Regions from separate parts of the Burkholderia sp. BCC1999 genome, predicted to be linked through region 1. Evidence: predicted binding sites of a transcription regulator. Region 1 holds the regulator's gene; the other holds the start of a gene.

The links. Region 1 encodes FliA, which starts transcription of late flagellar genes. Its sites were predicted from a motif close to CTAAAGTTTNNNNNNNNNNNGCCGNTA; they were not measured.
Region 2: the regulator FliA is predicted to act here: its motif matches at 2,958-2,984, upstream of U5809_RS12735 (DUF4088 family protein).

What each region holds. Positions count from the first base shown of each region.
Region 1 covers NZ_CAJPHP010000036.1:2,645-9,818, forward strand. The annotation lists gene flhB (flagellar biosynthesis protein FlhB) at 1-177, shown strand, start outside; gene flhA (flagellar biosynthesis protein FlhA) at 174-2,273, shown strand; gene flhF (flagellar biosynthesis protein FlhF) at 2,270-4,045, shown strand; gene U5809_RS33080 (MinD/ParA family protein) at 4,038-4,856, shown strand; gene U5809_RS33085 (RNA polymerase sigma factor FliA) at 4,879-5,613, shown strand; S-adenosyl-L-homocysteine riboswitch at 5,701-5,828, shown strand; gene ahcY (adenosylhomocysteinase) at 5,861-7,174, shown strand, end outside.
Region 2 covers NZ_CAJPHP010000007.1:296,351-303,524, forward strand. The annotation lists tRNA gene U5809_RS12705 (tRNA-Asn) at 1-38, shown strand, start outside; tRNA gene U5809_RS12710 (tRNA-Asn) at 110-185, shown strand; gene U5809_RS12715 (CreA family protein) at 313-798, shown strand; gene U5809_RS12720 (AraC family transcriptional regulator) at 861-1,760, shown strand; gene U5809_RS12725 (AzlC family ABC transporter permease) at 1,848-2,600, shown strand; gene U5809_RS12730 (AzlD domain-containing protein) at 2,597-2,935, shown strand; gene U5809_RS12735 (DUF4088 family protein) at 3,098-3,883, shown strand; gene U5809_RS12740 (hypothetical protein) at 4,012-4,413, opposite strand; gene U5809_RS12745 (RNA-binding S4 domain-containing protein) at 4,684-4,902, shown strand; gene norM (multidrug efflux MATE transporter NorM) at 5,040-6,428, shown strand; gene fumC (class II fumarate hydratase) at 6,584-7,174, shown strand, end outside.

The DNA.
Region 1 (7,174 bases):
GAAGTGCTCGCGTGGGTCTACCAGCTCAAGCGCTTCCGTTCGGAAGGCGGCGCGTTCCCGGCAGTGCCGGTCGATCTCGACGTGCCGGTCGAACTCGACAAGGGCGCGTCGGTGCCCGCCGACGACGAACGCGAAGAAGCCGAAGACACACTGGGCAAGCAAGGAGCCTCCGCATGAGCACCCCGACCGGCCTGCTCGGGAAGCGCCCGAACCCGTTCGCGGGCACCAACCTGCGCGCGCTCGCGGGCCCGATCCTCATCTGCATGATCCTGGGGATGATGATCCTGCCGCTGCCGCCGCTGCTGCTGGATCTGCTGTTCACGTTCAACATCGCGCTGTCGGTGATGGTGCTGCTCGTCAGCATGTACACGATGAAGCCGCTCGACTTCGCGGCGTTCCCGAGCGTGCTGCTGTTCTCGACGCTCTTGCGCCTGTCGCTGAACGTCGCGTCGACGCGCGTCGTGCTGCTCGAAGGCCACACCGGGCCGGACGCGGCCGGCCAGGTGATCGAGGCATTCGGCCACTTCCTCGTCGGCGGCAACTTCGCGGTTGGCATCGTCGTGTTCGTGATCCTGATGATCATCAACTTCATGGTGATCACGAAGGGCGCGGGGCGGATCGCCGAAGTGTCCGCGCGCTTCACGCTCGATGCGATGCCCGGCAAGCAGATGGCGATCGACGCCGACCTGAACGCGGGCCTCATCAACGAGGATCAGGCCCGCAAGCGCCGCCTGGCCGTGTCGCAGGAAGCCGAGTTCTACGGGTCGATGGACGGCGCGTCGAAATTCGTGCGCGGCGACGCGATCGCCGGCCTGATCATCATGGCGATCAACGTGATCGGCGGGCTGATCGTCGGGATGGTCCAGCACGACATGTCGTTCGCCGCGGCCGGCACGAACTACACGCTGCTGACGATCGGCGACGGCCTCGTCGCGCAGATCCCGTCGCTCGTGATCTCGACCGCGGCCGGCGTGATCGTGTCGCGCGTCGCGACCGACGAGGACATCGGCACGCAGATCACCGGCCAGCTGTTCACGAACCCGCGCGTGCTGACGATCACCGGCGTGATCATCGTGATCATGGGGCTGATCCCCGGCATGCCGCACTTCGCGTTCCTCGGGCTCGGCGGCGGCGCGATCTGGCTGGCCCGCACGCAGACCAAGCGCGCGGCGGCTCGCAAGGCAGCCGGCGACGTGTCCGACATCGCGCCGCCCGCGGTCCTGCCGACCGACAGCCACGAGGCGACCTGGGACGACGTGCAGCTGATCGACCCGCTCGGCCTCGAAGTCGGCTACCGGCTGATTCCGCTCGTCGACAAGGGCAGCGACGGCGAACTGCTCAAGCGCATCAAGAGCATCCGCAAGAAATTCGCGCAGGAAATCGGCTTCCTGCCGCCGGTGATCCATATCCGCGACAACCTCGAACTGCGGCCGAACGCGTACCGGATCGCGCTGAAGGGCGTCGAGATCGGCGTCGGCGAAGTGTTCCCGGGCCAGTGGCTCGCGATCAACCCGGGTCAGGTGACGGCCGCGCTGCCGGGGGCAGTCACGCAGGATCCCGCGTTCGGCCTGCCGGCCGTGTGGATCGACGTCGCGCTGCGCGAGCAGGCGCAGGTGTACGGCTACACGGTGGTCGACGCGAGCACGGTCGTCGCGACGCACCTGAACCATCTCGTCGTCCAGCACGCGGCCGAACTGCTCGGCCGCCAGGAAGTGCAGGCGCTCATCGAGCGCACCGGCAAGGACGCGCCGTCGCTCGTCGAGGACCTCGTGCCGAAGACGATCTCGCTGACGACGCTGCAGAAAGTGCTGCAGAACCTGCTCGAGGAAGGCGTGCCGATCCGCGACATGCGCACGATCCTCGAAGCCGTGTCCGAACACGCGGGCCGTGGCGACGCGTACGAGATCACCGCCGCGGTGCGGCTTTCGCTCGGCCGCGCGATCACGCAGCAGTGGTATCCGGGCGCCGGCGAAATGCAGGTGATGGGCCTCGACGCGAATCTCGAGCGCGTGCTGTCGCAGGCGCTCGCCACCGGCGCGAACCCGGGCCTCGAGCCCGGCCTCGCGCACAACCTTCTGACCGGCACGCAGCAAGCGATGCTGCGTCAACAGAATCTCGGGCTGCCGCCCGTGCTGCTCGTGCAGCACGCGCTGCGCGCGATGCTCGCGCGTTTCCTGCGCCGCAGCCTGCCGCAATTGAAAGTGCTGTCGTATGCCGAAGTGCCGGACACACGCACGATCAAAGTCGTTAACGTCATCGGGGGTTCCGCTTGAACATTCGCAAATTCACCGGCGCAACGAGCCGCGACGCACTTCGTCTCGTGCGCGAGGCGCTCGGCGCCGACGCGGTCGTGCTGTCGAACCGCACGCTCGATGACGGCAGCGTCGAAATCGTTGCACTCGCCGATTCGGACCTGGCCGCGGTGACGCCGCCGGCCGCCCGCCCGCGCCTCGCCACGCCGCGCCTGCCGGAATCCGTGCCGGCCGCCGCGATGTCCGGCATCGTGTCGCGCCCCGGCGCCGCGCCGGCTCGCCCGGCCGTCAATCCTTACGCTGCCGGCGAAGGCGGGCTGCCGGACGTATTCTCGTCCGTGTTCGGCGCGAGCGCCGATGCGGACGAGGCGAGCGCGCATGCGTCGGCGATCGACGCGGACACGCTGGCCGGCACACCGGCGGTTGCGGCCTCGCCGGCGAGCGCCGCATCCGCCGCCGATACGCCGGCCGCCGGTGCATCCGAACCCGCACCGTGGCTGGTCGAGCACGCGAAGCGCCTGACGCAGCAGCGCGACGCGCTGATCGCACGCGCGCAGTCGCCGGCCGCGCCGCCCGCGAGCGCGAGCGCGCCGCAGGCCGCCGCGCGCGCGACGCCGCCCGACTGGGCGCGCGACATCGTGCGCGACGCCGAGCGCCGGATGCCGGCCGCCGCCACCCGCGCGCCCGACACGAGCGCCGCGCACGCGGCGAAGACGGCCGAGCGCACGCGCCTGCCCGCCGACGCGGCCGCCGCGGTGGCCGATGCGGTGAAGTCGCGCATCGAGCGGATCGTCAACGACACGGTGATGCAGGAACTCGGCGAACTGCGCGGCATGCTGGAAGAGCAGTTCGACAGCCTGAAGTGGCACGACCGCCAGCGTCGCAGCGCCGTGCACGGCGCGCTGACGAAGCACCTGTTCGCGGCCGGTTTCTCCGCGCAGCTCGTACGGATGCTGGTCGACAACCTGCCGTCCGGCGACGGCGCGCAGACCTTCGAACAGGCTGCCGAATGGGCGCAGTCGGTGCTCGCGTCGAACCTGCCGGTGCTCGACAGCGAGGATGCGCTGATGGAGCGCGGCGGCGTGTTCGCGCTGATGGGGCCGACGGGCGTCGGCAAGACGACCACCACCGCGAAGCTGGCCGCGCGCTGCGTGATGCGCTTCGGCGCGAGCAAGGTCGCGCTGCTGACCACCGACAGCTACCGGATCGGCGGCCACGAGCAGCTGCGCATCTTCGGCAAGATCCTCGGCGTGCCGGTGCACGCGGTGAAGGATGCGGGCGATCTCGCGCTCGCACTGTCCGAGCTGCGCAACAAGCACATCGTGCTGATCGACACGATCGGCATGAGCCAGCGCGACCGCGCGGTGTCCGACCAGATCGCGATGCTGCATGGCGCGAACGCGCCGGTGCAGCGCCTGCTGCTGCTCAACGCGACGAGCCACGGCGACACGCTCAACGAAGTCGTGCAGGCGTACCGCAGCGCGGGCGAACATCCGCAGGCGGCATCCCCAGACCTGGCCGGCTGCATCCTCACGAAGCTCGACGAAGCGACCCACCTCGGCGGCGTGCTCGACACGGTGATCCGCTACAAGCTGCCGGTCCACTACGTGTCGACCGGCCAGAAGGTGCCGGAGAACCTGTACGTCGCCTCGACCAAATTCCTGCTGAAGAGCGCGTTCTGCGTGCCGCGCGACGGTTCCCCCTTCGTGCCGCAAGACGAGGACATGCCGACGCTGCTTTCCGCACTGACCGCACGTTCCACTGCCGAGCTGCACGAGGTGCGATTTGGATAAACGGATCATCGACCAGGCCGAAGGGCTGCGGCGCCTGCTGGCCGGGCGCGCGTCGCGCATCGTCGCGGTGACGGGCGGGCCGACGGGTGTCGGCTGCACGTCCACCATCGTGAACCTGGCTACGGCGCTCGCGTCGCTCGGCAAGGACGTGCTCGTCGTCGACGAACGCGCCGACGTGCATTCGGCCAGCGCGACCCTGGCGGGCGCATGGCTGCGCGACGGCGAACGCACGCGGGTGGCCGCCGGCTTCGGCCTGTGCGCGGCGGCGCGGCTCGCGCGCGCCGGCTACAGCGACGCGCAACTGAGCGATTTCATCGACGGGCCGGCCGACATCGTGCTGGTCGACACGCAACTCGGCGCCGACGGTTCGTTCTCGGCGCTCGCACGCGAAGCGCACGACGTGCTGGTCGTCACGCGCGTTGCCGCGCAGGCGATCACCGAGGCGTACGCGTGCATGAAGCGGCTGCATTTCGCGCACGCGTTCGCGCAGTTCCGCGTGCTGACCAATCACGTCGGCAGCCACGCGGACGCGAAGACGGCCTTCGACAACCTCGCGGGCGTCGCGAGCCGCTACCTGACCGTGTCGATCGCCGACGCGGGCTGCGTGAGCGCCGATCCGCTCGTCGAGCATGCACGCGAACTGATGCATGCGGTGGTCGACGCGTTCCCGTCGTCGGCGGCCGCGCGCGATTACCGGCAGATTGCCGCCGACCTGCTGTACTGGCCGATGCGCCCGCGTTCGGGCGCGGGGCGCGCGGTCCACGCGGGCGGCAAGCCGTCGTATGAGGCGGGCGCGGCACACGCCGCGTGAGCGCCACCGGAAGGAGAGAGCCATGATGTACAACGCTCAAGGAAAGATGTCCCAGGCCGACGTGCTCGCGCAATATGCGCCGCTCGTGCGCCGCCTCGGGCTGCAGCTCGTCGCGAAGATGCCGGCGAGCGTCGACCTCGACGACCTGATCCAGGCCGGCATGATCGGCCTGATGGACGCGGCCGGCCGCTACAAGGAAGACCAGGGCGCGCAGTTCGAGACCTACGCGACGCAGCGCATCCGCGGCGCGATGCTCGACGAGCTGCGCAGCAACGACTGGCTGCCGCGCAGCCTGCGCAAGACGTCGCGCGAGGTCGAGCACGCGGTGCACCAGGTCGAACAGCATCTCGGCCGCTCGGCGAGCGAGACCGAGATCGCGGAGCACCTGAAGATGCCGCTCGACGAATACCAGGGGATGCTGCAGGACCTGCACGGCAGCCAGCTCATCTACTACGAGGATTTCGACCGCGCGGCCGACGACGAGCCGTTTCTCGACCGCTATCGCGTCGATCACGCCGATCCGCTGTCGTCGCTGCTCGACGAGCATCTGCGCGAGGCGCTCGTCGAGGCGATCGAGCGGCTGCCGGAGCGGGAGAAGCTGCTGATGTCGCTGTACTACGAACGGGGTCTGAATCTGCGCGAGATCGGCGCGGTGCTCGAGGTGAGCGAGTCGCGCGTGTGCCAGCTGCACAGCCAGGCCGTCGCGCGCCTGCGCGCGCGGCTGCGCGAGCAGGCCTGGGTCGGCGCGGAGTCCTGACCCTTTCAGGGCGGCCCTGCGCGCCGACGCCGCGCGCTGGTGCCGTGCTCGCGCATTTCGCGCGCCGATTTGCTACAATCCCCTCCGTTTTCCGAGGAGCGTTGCGACGGACCCTCTGCGTCCGCCAGGCTCGGAAGGCTTCACCAAGCAGCCGTGCGGCGCGCGTTCAGCGTGTTGTCGCGCCGGCCCCGCTTCCTGAACGGCGCTCACGTCACCAATCTAGAAACTTTTTAGAAAGGAGGGCGTGATGAACGCCATTATCGATTCCAAGGCTTCCCACGATTACGTCGTCGCCGACATGGCGCTGGCCGGCTGGGGCCGCAAGGAACTCAACATCGCCGAGACCGAAATGCCGGGCCTCGTGCAGATCCGTGACGAATACAAGGCGCAGCAGCCGCTGAAGGGCGCGCGCATCGCCGGTTCGCTGCACATGACGATCCAGACGGGCGTGCTGATCGAGACGCTGAAGGCGCTCGGCGCGGACGTCCGCTGGGCCTCGTGCAACATCTTCTCGACGCAGGATCACGCCGCGGCCGCGATCGTCGAAGCCGGCACGCCGGTGTTCGCGTTCAAGGGCGAGTCGCTCGACGAATACTGGGAGTTCTCGCACCGCATCTTCGAATGGCCGAACGGCGAATTCGCGAACATGATCCTGGACGACGGCGGCGACGCAACGCTGCTGCTGATCCTCGGCTCGAAGGCCGAGAAGGACCGTTCGGTGATCGCGAAGCCGACCAACGAGGAAGAAGTCGCGCTGTACAAGTCGATCGCGAAGCACCTCGACGCGGACCCGACCTGGTACTCGACGCGCCTCGCGCACATCAAGGGCGTGACCGAAGAAACCACGACCGGCGTGCACCGCCTGTACCAGATGGAAAAGGACGGCCGCCTGCCGTTCCCGGCGTTCAACGTGAACGATTCGGTCACGAAGTCGAAGTTCGACAACCTGTACGGCTGCCGTGAATCGCTGGTCGACGGCATCAAGCGCGCGACCGACGTGATGATCGCGGGCAAGGTCGCGGTCGTTGCCGGCTACGGCGACGTGGGCAAGGGCTGCGCGCAGTCGCTGCGCGGCCTCGGCGCGACCGTGTGGGTCACCGAAATCGATCCGATCTGCGCGCTGCAGGCGGCGATGGAAGGCTACCGCGTCGTGACGATGGAATACGCGGCCGACAAGGCCGACATCTTCGTGACGGCAACCGGCAACTTCCACGTGATCGGCCATGACCACATGAAGGCGATGCGCCACAACGCGATCGTCTGCAACATCGGTCACTTCGACTCGGAAATCGACGTTGCGTCGACGCGCCAGTACCAGTGGGAAAACATCAAGCCGCAGGTCGACCACATCATCTTCCCGGACGGCAAGCGCGTGATCCTGCTGGCGGAAGGCCGTCTCGTGAACCTCGGCTGCGCGACCGGCCACCCGTCGTTCGTGATGTCGAACTCGTTCGCGAACCAGACGCTCGCGCAGATCGAGCTGTTCGTGCGCGGCAACGAGTACGAGAACAAGGTGTACGTGCTGCCGAAGCATCTCGATGAAAAGGTCGCACGCCTGCAC
Region 2 (7,174 bases), on a different contig from region 1:
TCCGTAGGTCCCTGGTTCGAGCCCAGGTCGGGGAGCCAAAAACACAAAGGCCCGTTGAAAGTGGACGGGTTTTTTGTTGGAACAAACACACGCAGATGTACCGATTTATTCCCCGATAGCTCAGTCGGTAGAGCGCCGGACTGTTAATCCGTAGGTCCCTGGTTCGAGCCCAGGTCGGGGAGCCAGACAGCGAAAGGCCCGTCATTCGACGGGCCTTTTGTTTTTCCGGCCGCCCTCCCGCTTTTCCGCCTTTCGTCGCCCGCTCACGCGCATGCTAGAGTCTCTGTCCCGCATTCGCCTCCGGTTCCGTCGATGAAGCATCGCCTCCTCCGCTCCGCCCCGTTCGCCCTCCTGTTTTCCGCATTCGCCGCGGCACCGCTCGCGCACGCGGAGGAAGTCGGCAGCGTCAACACCCATTTCCGCGTCACGGGCTCCGATCGCGTGGTCGTCGAAGCGTATGACGATCCGGTCGTGAACGGCGTGACTTGCTACGTATCCCGCGCGCGCACCGGCGGGATCAAGGGCACGCTCGGCGTCGCCGAGGATCCGAGCGAAGCGTCGATCGCCTGCCGGCAGGTCGGCCCGATCAGCTTCAAGGAACCGCTCAAGCAGCAGACCGACGTGTTCAGCGAGCGCATGTCGTTCATCTTCAAGACGCTGCACGTCGTGCGCGTGGTCGACAAGAAGCGCAACACGATCGTCTACCTGACCTACAGCGACCGCATCGTCAGCGGCAGCCCGAAGAACGCGGTCACCGCGGTACCGATGCCCGCCGGCACGACGATTCCGGTCAAGTAACGCGCACACCGGCCGGGCGCGCGAGCGATACACTGTCGGTTCGACCGCTCCCGCGCCCGATCATGTCCGCCCCTCGCCTTCCCGACGCCGCACGCTACTGGCGCACGCCGCTGCTGCCGGAGGCGGATCTCGTCACGGCGACCTATCGCGACCACACGTTCGCGCCGCACTGGCACGACGCGTACACGATCCCCGTGATTCTCGAAGGCGCGGAACGCTTCACCTATCGTGGCAACGGCTATGTCGCCGAAACGGGCACCGTGCCCGTGATCAATCCCGGTGAAGTGCATACGGGCTCGCGCGCGGCCGACGAAGGCTGGTGCTATCGCGTCAGCTACATGCCGGTCGAATTCATCCGCGAACTCACGAGCGCGATCGCCGGCCGCCCGCAGGATGCGCCGTGGTTTGCCCCCGACGTGATTCGCGATGCCGATCTCGCGGCCCGGCTCACGCTGGCGCACCGGATGATGGAAGCCGGCAGCGAGCGCGCGCTGTCGTCGAATGCGCACGGGCAGCCGGCCGGCGATACGGCGATCGACGCACCGCGCATCTACGATCCGCTCGCCGCCGAAACGGCGATGCTCGACGCGCTGTCGACGCTGATCGTGCGCCATGCCGACGCGCTGCCGCGACCGGCGCTGCTCGCGGCGGACGAACCGCGCGTCGATGCGATGCGCGAGCGGCTCGCGGCCGATCTCATGTGCGCGGTGACGCTCGACGACATCGCGCAGGCGGCCGGCCTGTCGCCGTTTCACGCGGCGCGCCTGTTCACGCGCACAACCGGCATGCCGCCGCATGCGTGGCGCAACCAACTGCGGCTGCAGCGCGCGCTGGCGCCGCTGCGCGCGGGCGTGCCCGTCGCCGACGTCGCGGCGGCCAGCGGCTTCGTCGACCAGAGCCACTTCACGCGCCATTTCAAACGGATGTTCGGCGTGCCGCCCGGGCGCTGGCAGGCGAGCTGACGCGGCCGCCTCCGATTCCGCCAGCGCAAGAACATACAAGCCGGCCCGCCACCGGCCCGCTATCCTCCCATCCATGGAGGAAACCCTTTGAACCCGACATCCGCATCGCCCCCTCGCCGCCCGCTCAACGAATGGCTCGACGGCGCGCGCGACACGATTCCGATGATGATCGGCGCCGCGCCGTTCGGCGTGATTTTCGGCACGCTCGTCGGCGGCGGCCCGCTCGCCGCATGGCATGGCGCGCTGATGTCGCTCGCGGTATTCGCGGGCTCCGCGCAGTTCATCGCGCTCGGCCTGATCGCCGGCAGCGCGAGCTTCGTCGTCGTGCTCGCGACCACGCTGATCGTGAATCTGCGCCACCTGCTGTACAGCGCGACGCTCGCACCCTATGTCGCACACCTGCCGCTGCGCTGGCGCGCGACGCTCGGCGCGCTGATGACCGACGAGGTGTTCGCGGTCGCCTATGCGCACTACCGGCACTTCGCGCCCGGTACGATCGGCCCCCACTACTTCTTCGGCTCCGGGCTCGCGATGTACCTGAACTGGCAGGTCTGGACACTCGCGGGCATCGGCTTCGGCGCCGCGTTCCCGGGCCTGCAGTCGCTCGGCCTCGATTTCGCGATGGCGGCCACCTTCATCGCGATCGTCGTCCCGCAACTCGGCACGCTGCGCTACTTCGCGGCGGCCGCGACGGCCGGCACGCTCGCGTACCTCTGGCAGGGCTGGCCGTACAAGCTCGGGCTGCTCGGCGCGGTCGCCGCGGGCGTCGCGATCGGCGTCGCGCTCACGCTGCTGCACGAACGCACGCGCGCCGGCTCGCGCACGGAGGCCGCATCGTGAACTACGCGCTCCTGATCCTCGGAATGGCCGTCATCACGTACGCGATCCGCTCGACGCTGTTCCTGTTCGGCGAACGGCTGACCTTCCCGCCGCTCGTGCGGACCGCGCTCGGCTTCGTTCCCGTCACCGTGCTGACGGCGATCATCGTGCCGATGACCGTCTCCCCGCACGGCGGCACGGCCGAGCTGACCTGGCGCAATCCGCAGCTCGTCGGCGCGCTCGCCGCCGTGCTGGTGTCGGCGGCAACCCGTCGCCCGCTCGTGACGATCGCCGCGGGGCTCGCGGTGTTCTTCTTCTGGCAAGGGGTCGTGATCCCGCACTGGCTGCCCGCCTGAGCGGACGCTCTACCCACGCGCGCTCAAGTTTTCGCCCGGCGCGCCGATATAGGGAATGAAGACCCGCCACCGGCCTCTGCGCGCACCGGTCAGTCGACACTGTGCCCGCTCCGGTGCGCCGTGCCGGCCGTCGGCTTGCGCGGGCCGCCATCGAGACGATTCATGGGCCAGATCACCCTTTCCCTCAAGGACGACACGCTCGAGTCCCTGCGCAAGGACTACGACGCGTTCGTGCGCGTGTCGCTGAAACTCGACCCGCAGTTCGCGACGCCGTCGTTCGAGGATTTCCTGCGCGCCAAGCTGCTCGACAACATGGTCCCGCTGACCGAACACGCGGTGCAGCGGATGCTGCAGGGCGGCCAGTACGCGTGGGCCAAGCGCACGCTCGACAAGGAATTTCCGGACGTCGTCGCGATCCTGATGCGACAGGCCGGCGAATTCGGCTTCGGCTTCGCGTCGCGCTCCGAATGGACCCCCGACGAACTCGCGAAAGCGTGTCGCGACTGGGCGAAGGCGATCGTCGCCGAAGCGCAGGGCGACCCGTCGCTGATCGACCCGCTCGCGTCGCAGATCAAGGGCGCGGCGCAGGACATCCAGACGCTCGAGGAACTGATGCAGACGCCCGCGTGGCGGCTCGCCGAATCGTTGCGCCAGCGCATTTACGAGGCCAAGCTCGCGTGCGAGATGAGCGTCGGCAGCACCGCGCGCGACAAGCTCGGCGAACTGCGCGGGCTGCTGCGGCTCGGGCTCGCGCACGGCTCGTTCCAGAAGCAGGAAGCGCAGCAGATCATGGAATACCTGCGGCTGCTCAAGCCGGAGATCTTCGTCGAGGAACCGTACGACGTCTTCGCGCGGCTTGCCGCGTGGCTGCGCAGCGTGTTCACGCCGGCCGCCGTGCGACCGGCGCAGGGACAACCGGGACAGGGGCAAGGACCGCGCCGGCCCTGACCGCGCACCCATCCCGCAGAAAGCATGAACCCATGAAAACGGCCCGATTCGCACGCAGCGGACCGGGCCGTCATACTGTCGCCGGCGCGACGCCCGGGGGGCGAGCGTCACGCGGCGTCAGGCACCGCTTACTGCGTGGCGCCCTGGGCCGATGCACCGCCTTCCGCGCCGACCGATGCGCCGCCTTCGGTCGCTTCGCCGGCCTTCGCCTTGGCTGCGCCGACATGGCCCTTGGCCGACTTCGCGGCATGCTTCGTGTGCTTCTTGGCCGAATGGACGGCCGACGTCGCCGAATCCTTCGCGCCGTCGGCTGCCGCGCCGACCGCATCGGTTGCACCGCCGACCGCGTTGCCCGACGCGTTCGCGCCGGCACTGCCCTGCACGCCTGCGCCGACGCCTGCCGCCGGAGTCTGCGCCTGCACGCCGGCACCGGCCGCACCCTGCACCGCCGTGCCCGTCTGGGCAAATGCGGCCGAAGTGGCGAACGCCGTCAGCGCGGCACCGATCAGCATCGTACGAATCTTGGACATGGCAATTCTCCTCAATGAGTTGTGAGCCCGGACCGCAGCGATGCGGCCCGTGGCGCCACCTGCCGCAACACGCAGCAGGTACGACAAAAGACCCGCGGCGCACCCGGCCGGTTCTCGAATCTCTCAGACTGTTACCCACCGTTTCATTTGCTGACGAATCGCTCACAGTCCTTAACAACTGCATGGCGCGGCGGCCCGCGCTCGCGTGCCGGCCCGCGGTGCCGTATGATGCGGAGCGTTTCCTCCCGCGCCTTGCGCACCTTCTTCGTCATGCCCAACCTGGATTTCACGCTGACCGGCGAATACGTCGAGCTGCACAACCTTCTCAAGATCACCGGCCTCGCGGACAGCGGTGGCACCGCGAAGCTGATCGTCGCGTCCGGCGCGGTGAAAGTCGACGGCGCGGTCGAGCTGCGCAAGACCTGCAAGATCCGCGCAGGCCAGGTCGTGCTGCTCGGCGACACGCGCATTGCGGTGCGCGAGGGCTAGCACCCGCGTCGTTCCCCCTGCCTGCGACATGGCCATCGGCGCACGCGTTCGACACGGTTTGAATAAAGCCGTAAGCTGAGCGTCTCTCAAAATAAATACATAGAGCGCGGGCTCGCACCCGCGCGAGCGCCCATTCCATGTCGCATTCCGGTCTTACGCGGACGGTCGCCGCGCCGCCGTCGCTATCCAGTCACGCCGCCGATACCGCACGCCTCGCCGCGCCGCTCGCGATCGCGCAACTTTCGCAGATGGCGATGAGCGTCACCGACACGGTGCTGCTCGGTTCGCTCGGCCCCGATTCGCTCGCAGCGGGCGGACTCGGCGCTAACTTCTTCTTCGTCATCGTGACCGTGCTGCAAGGCGTGCTGTCGTCGGTGAGCGTCAGCGTCGCGCACGCGCGCGGCGCCAAAGCCGACGAGCGCGTACCGCACATCTACTGGACCGGCTTCGCGCTGTCCGTGCTGCTCGCAATTCCGGCCATCATCGCGCTGTCGCTGTCCGAACCGATCCTGCTGATGTTCCACGAGCCGCCATTGCTCGCGCATCACGTCGGCGAATACACGGGCATCCTGCGCTTCGCCGCGCTCGGCAGCCTGATCGGCGTCGGGTTGATGCGTGCATTCCTGCCGGCGATCGGCGCGGCGCGGCGGCTGCTGTGGGTGTCGATCGGCGGCGTCGGCGTCAACGGCGTGCTCAACTACGGGCTTATCCACGGCGCGTTCGGGCTGCCGCGCCTCGGCTTCCTCGGTTCGGCGGTCGCAACGACGATCACGATCTGGCTTACCGCGCTCGCACTGATCTGGCTGCTGCACGGCCGGCAACGCTTCCGTCATTTCGTCACCGCCGCGCGCCCGAAGCTGCCCATGATGGGCGAACTGATCGGCATCGGCTGGCCGGTGGCGATCACGTACGGGGTCGAGTCGACGCTGTTCCTCGCAACCGGCCTGACCATCGGCGTGCTCGGTGCGACATCGCTGGCCGCGCACCAGATCGCGCTGAACGTCGCGTCGGTGGCGTTCATGGTGCCGCTCGCGATCGGCCAGGCCGCCAACGTGCGGGTCGGCTACTGGGTCGGCGCAGGGGCGCCCGTCGCCGCGCGGCATGCGGGCTTCGTCGCACTCGGGCTCGGTGTCGCGTTCATGACGCTGTCGGGCATCGTGCTGATCGTCGCGCCGCATGCGATCGTCGGCCTGTACCTGAACCTCGACGATCCGTCGAACGCGGCCACCGTGTCGCTTGCCGCGTCGCTGCTCGGCATCGCCGCGGTGTTCCAGATCGTCGACGGCGCGCAGACCGTCGCGTCGGGCGCGTTGCGCGGCCTGAAGGACACGCGCATCCCGATGCTCGCGGCGACCCTCGGCTACTGGGGCATCGGTTTTCCGACCGGCTACTGGTTCGCGTTCCACGTAGGCCTCGGTGCCCGGGGCCTCTGGTGGGGCCTCGCGGCCGGCCTTGCCAGCGTGGCCGTGCTGATGGCGTGGCGCTTTCATCTGAAGAGCGCGTCGCTCGTGACGTCGCCGCGCTGAGCGCGACACGACGCGAATTCCCGGCCGGCGCTATGCTTGTGGGCTGAACACCTGGAGACGCCGCGCGAGCGGCGCGACTGCCTCACGATACGCCCGATTACGTCTGATGCCGCGCGACGACGCGCGGCCTTTCCCCTTTCCAGGAGGAGTGCATCATGAACGAAGCAGTTCGGATGGAACGCGATACGTTCGGCGAGATCGCCGTACCGGCCGACCGGCTCTGGGGCGCCCAGACCGAGCGCTCGCTGCAGAATTTCCGGATCTCGACCGAGAAGCAGTCGCCCGAGCTGATCCACGCGCTCGCGATCGTCAAGCGTGCGGCGGCAGCCGTGAACCAGTCGCTCGGCGTGCTCGCCGACGACAAGGCGCGCGCGATCATCGACGCGGCCGACGAGATCATCGCCGGCAAGCATCCGCGCGAATTCCCGCTCGCCGTGTGGCAGACGGGCTCCGGCACGCAGACCAACATGAACCTCAACGAGGTGATCGCGAATCGCGCGAGCGAGCTGATGGGCGGCGAGCGCGGCGAAGCGCGCAAGGTTCATCCGAACGACGACGTGAACCGCGGCCAGTCGTCGAACGACGTGTTCCCGACCGCGATGCACGTCGCGGCGGCCTACGCGATCGTCAACCACCTGCTGCCGGCGTTGCGCACGCTGCGCGCGACGCTCGACGCGAAGTCGAAGGCCTTTGCCGACATCGTGAAGATCGGCCGCACGCACCTGCAGGACGCCACCCCGCTCACG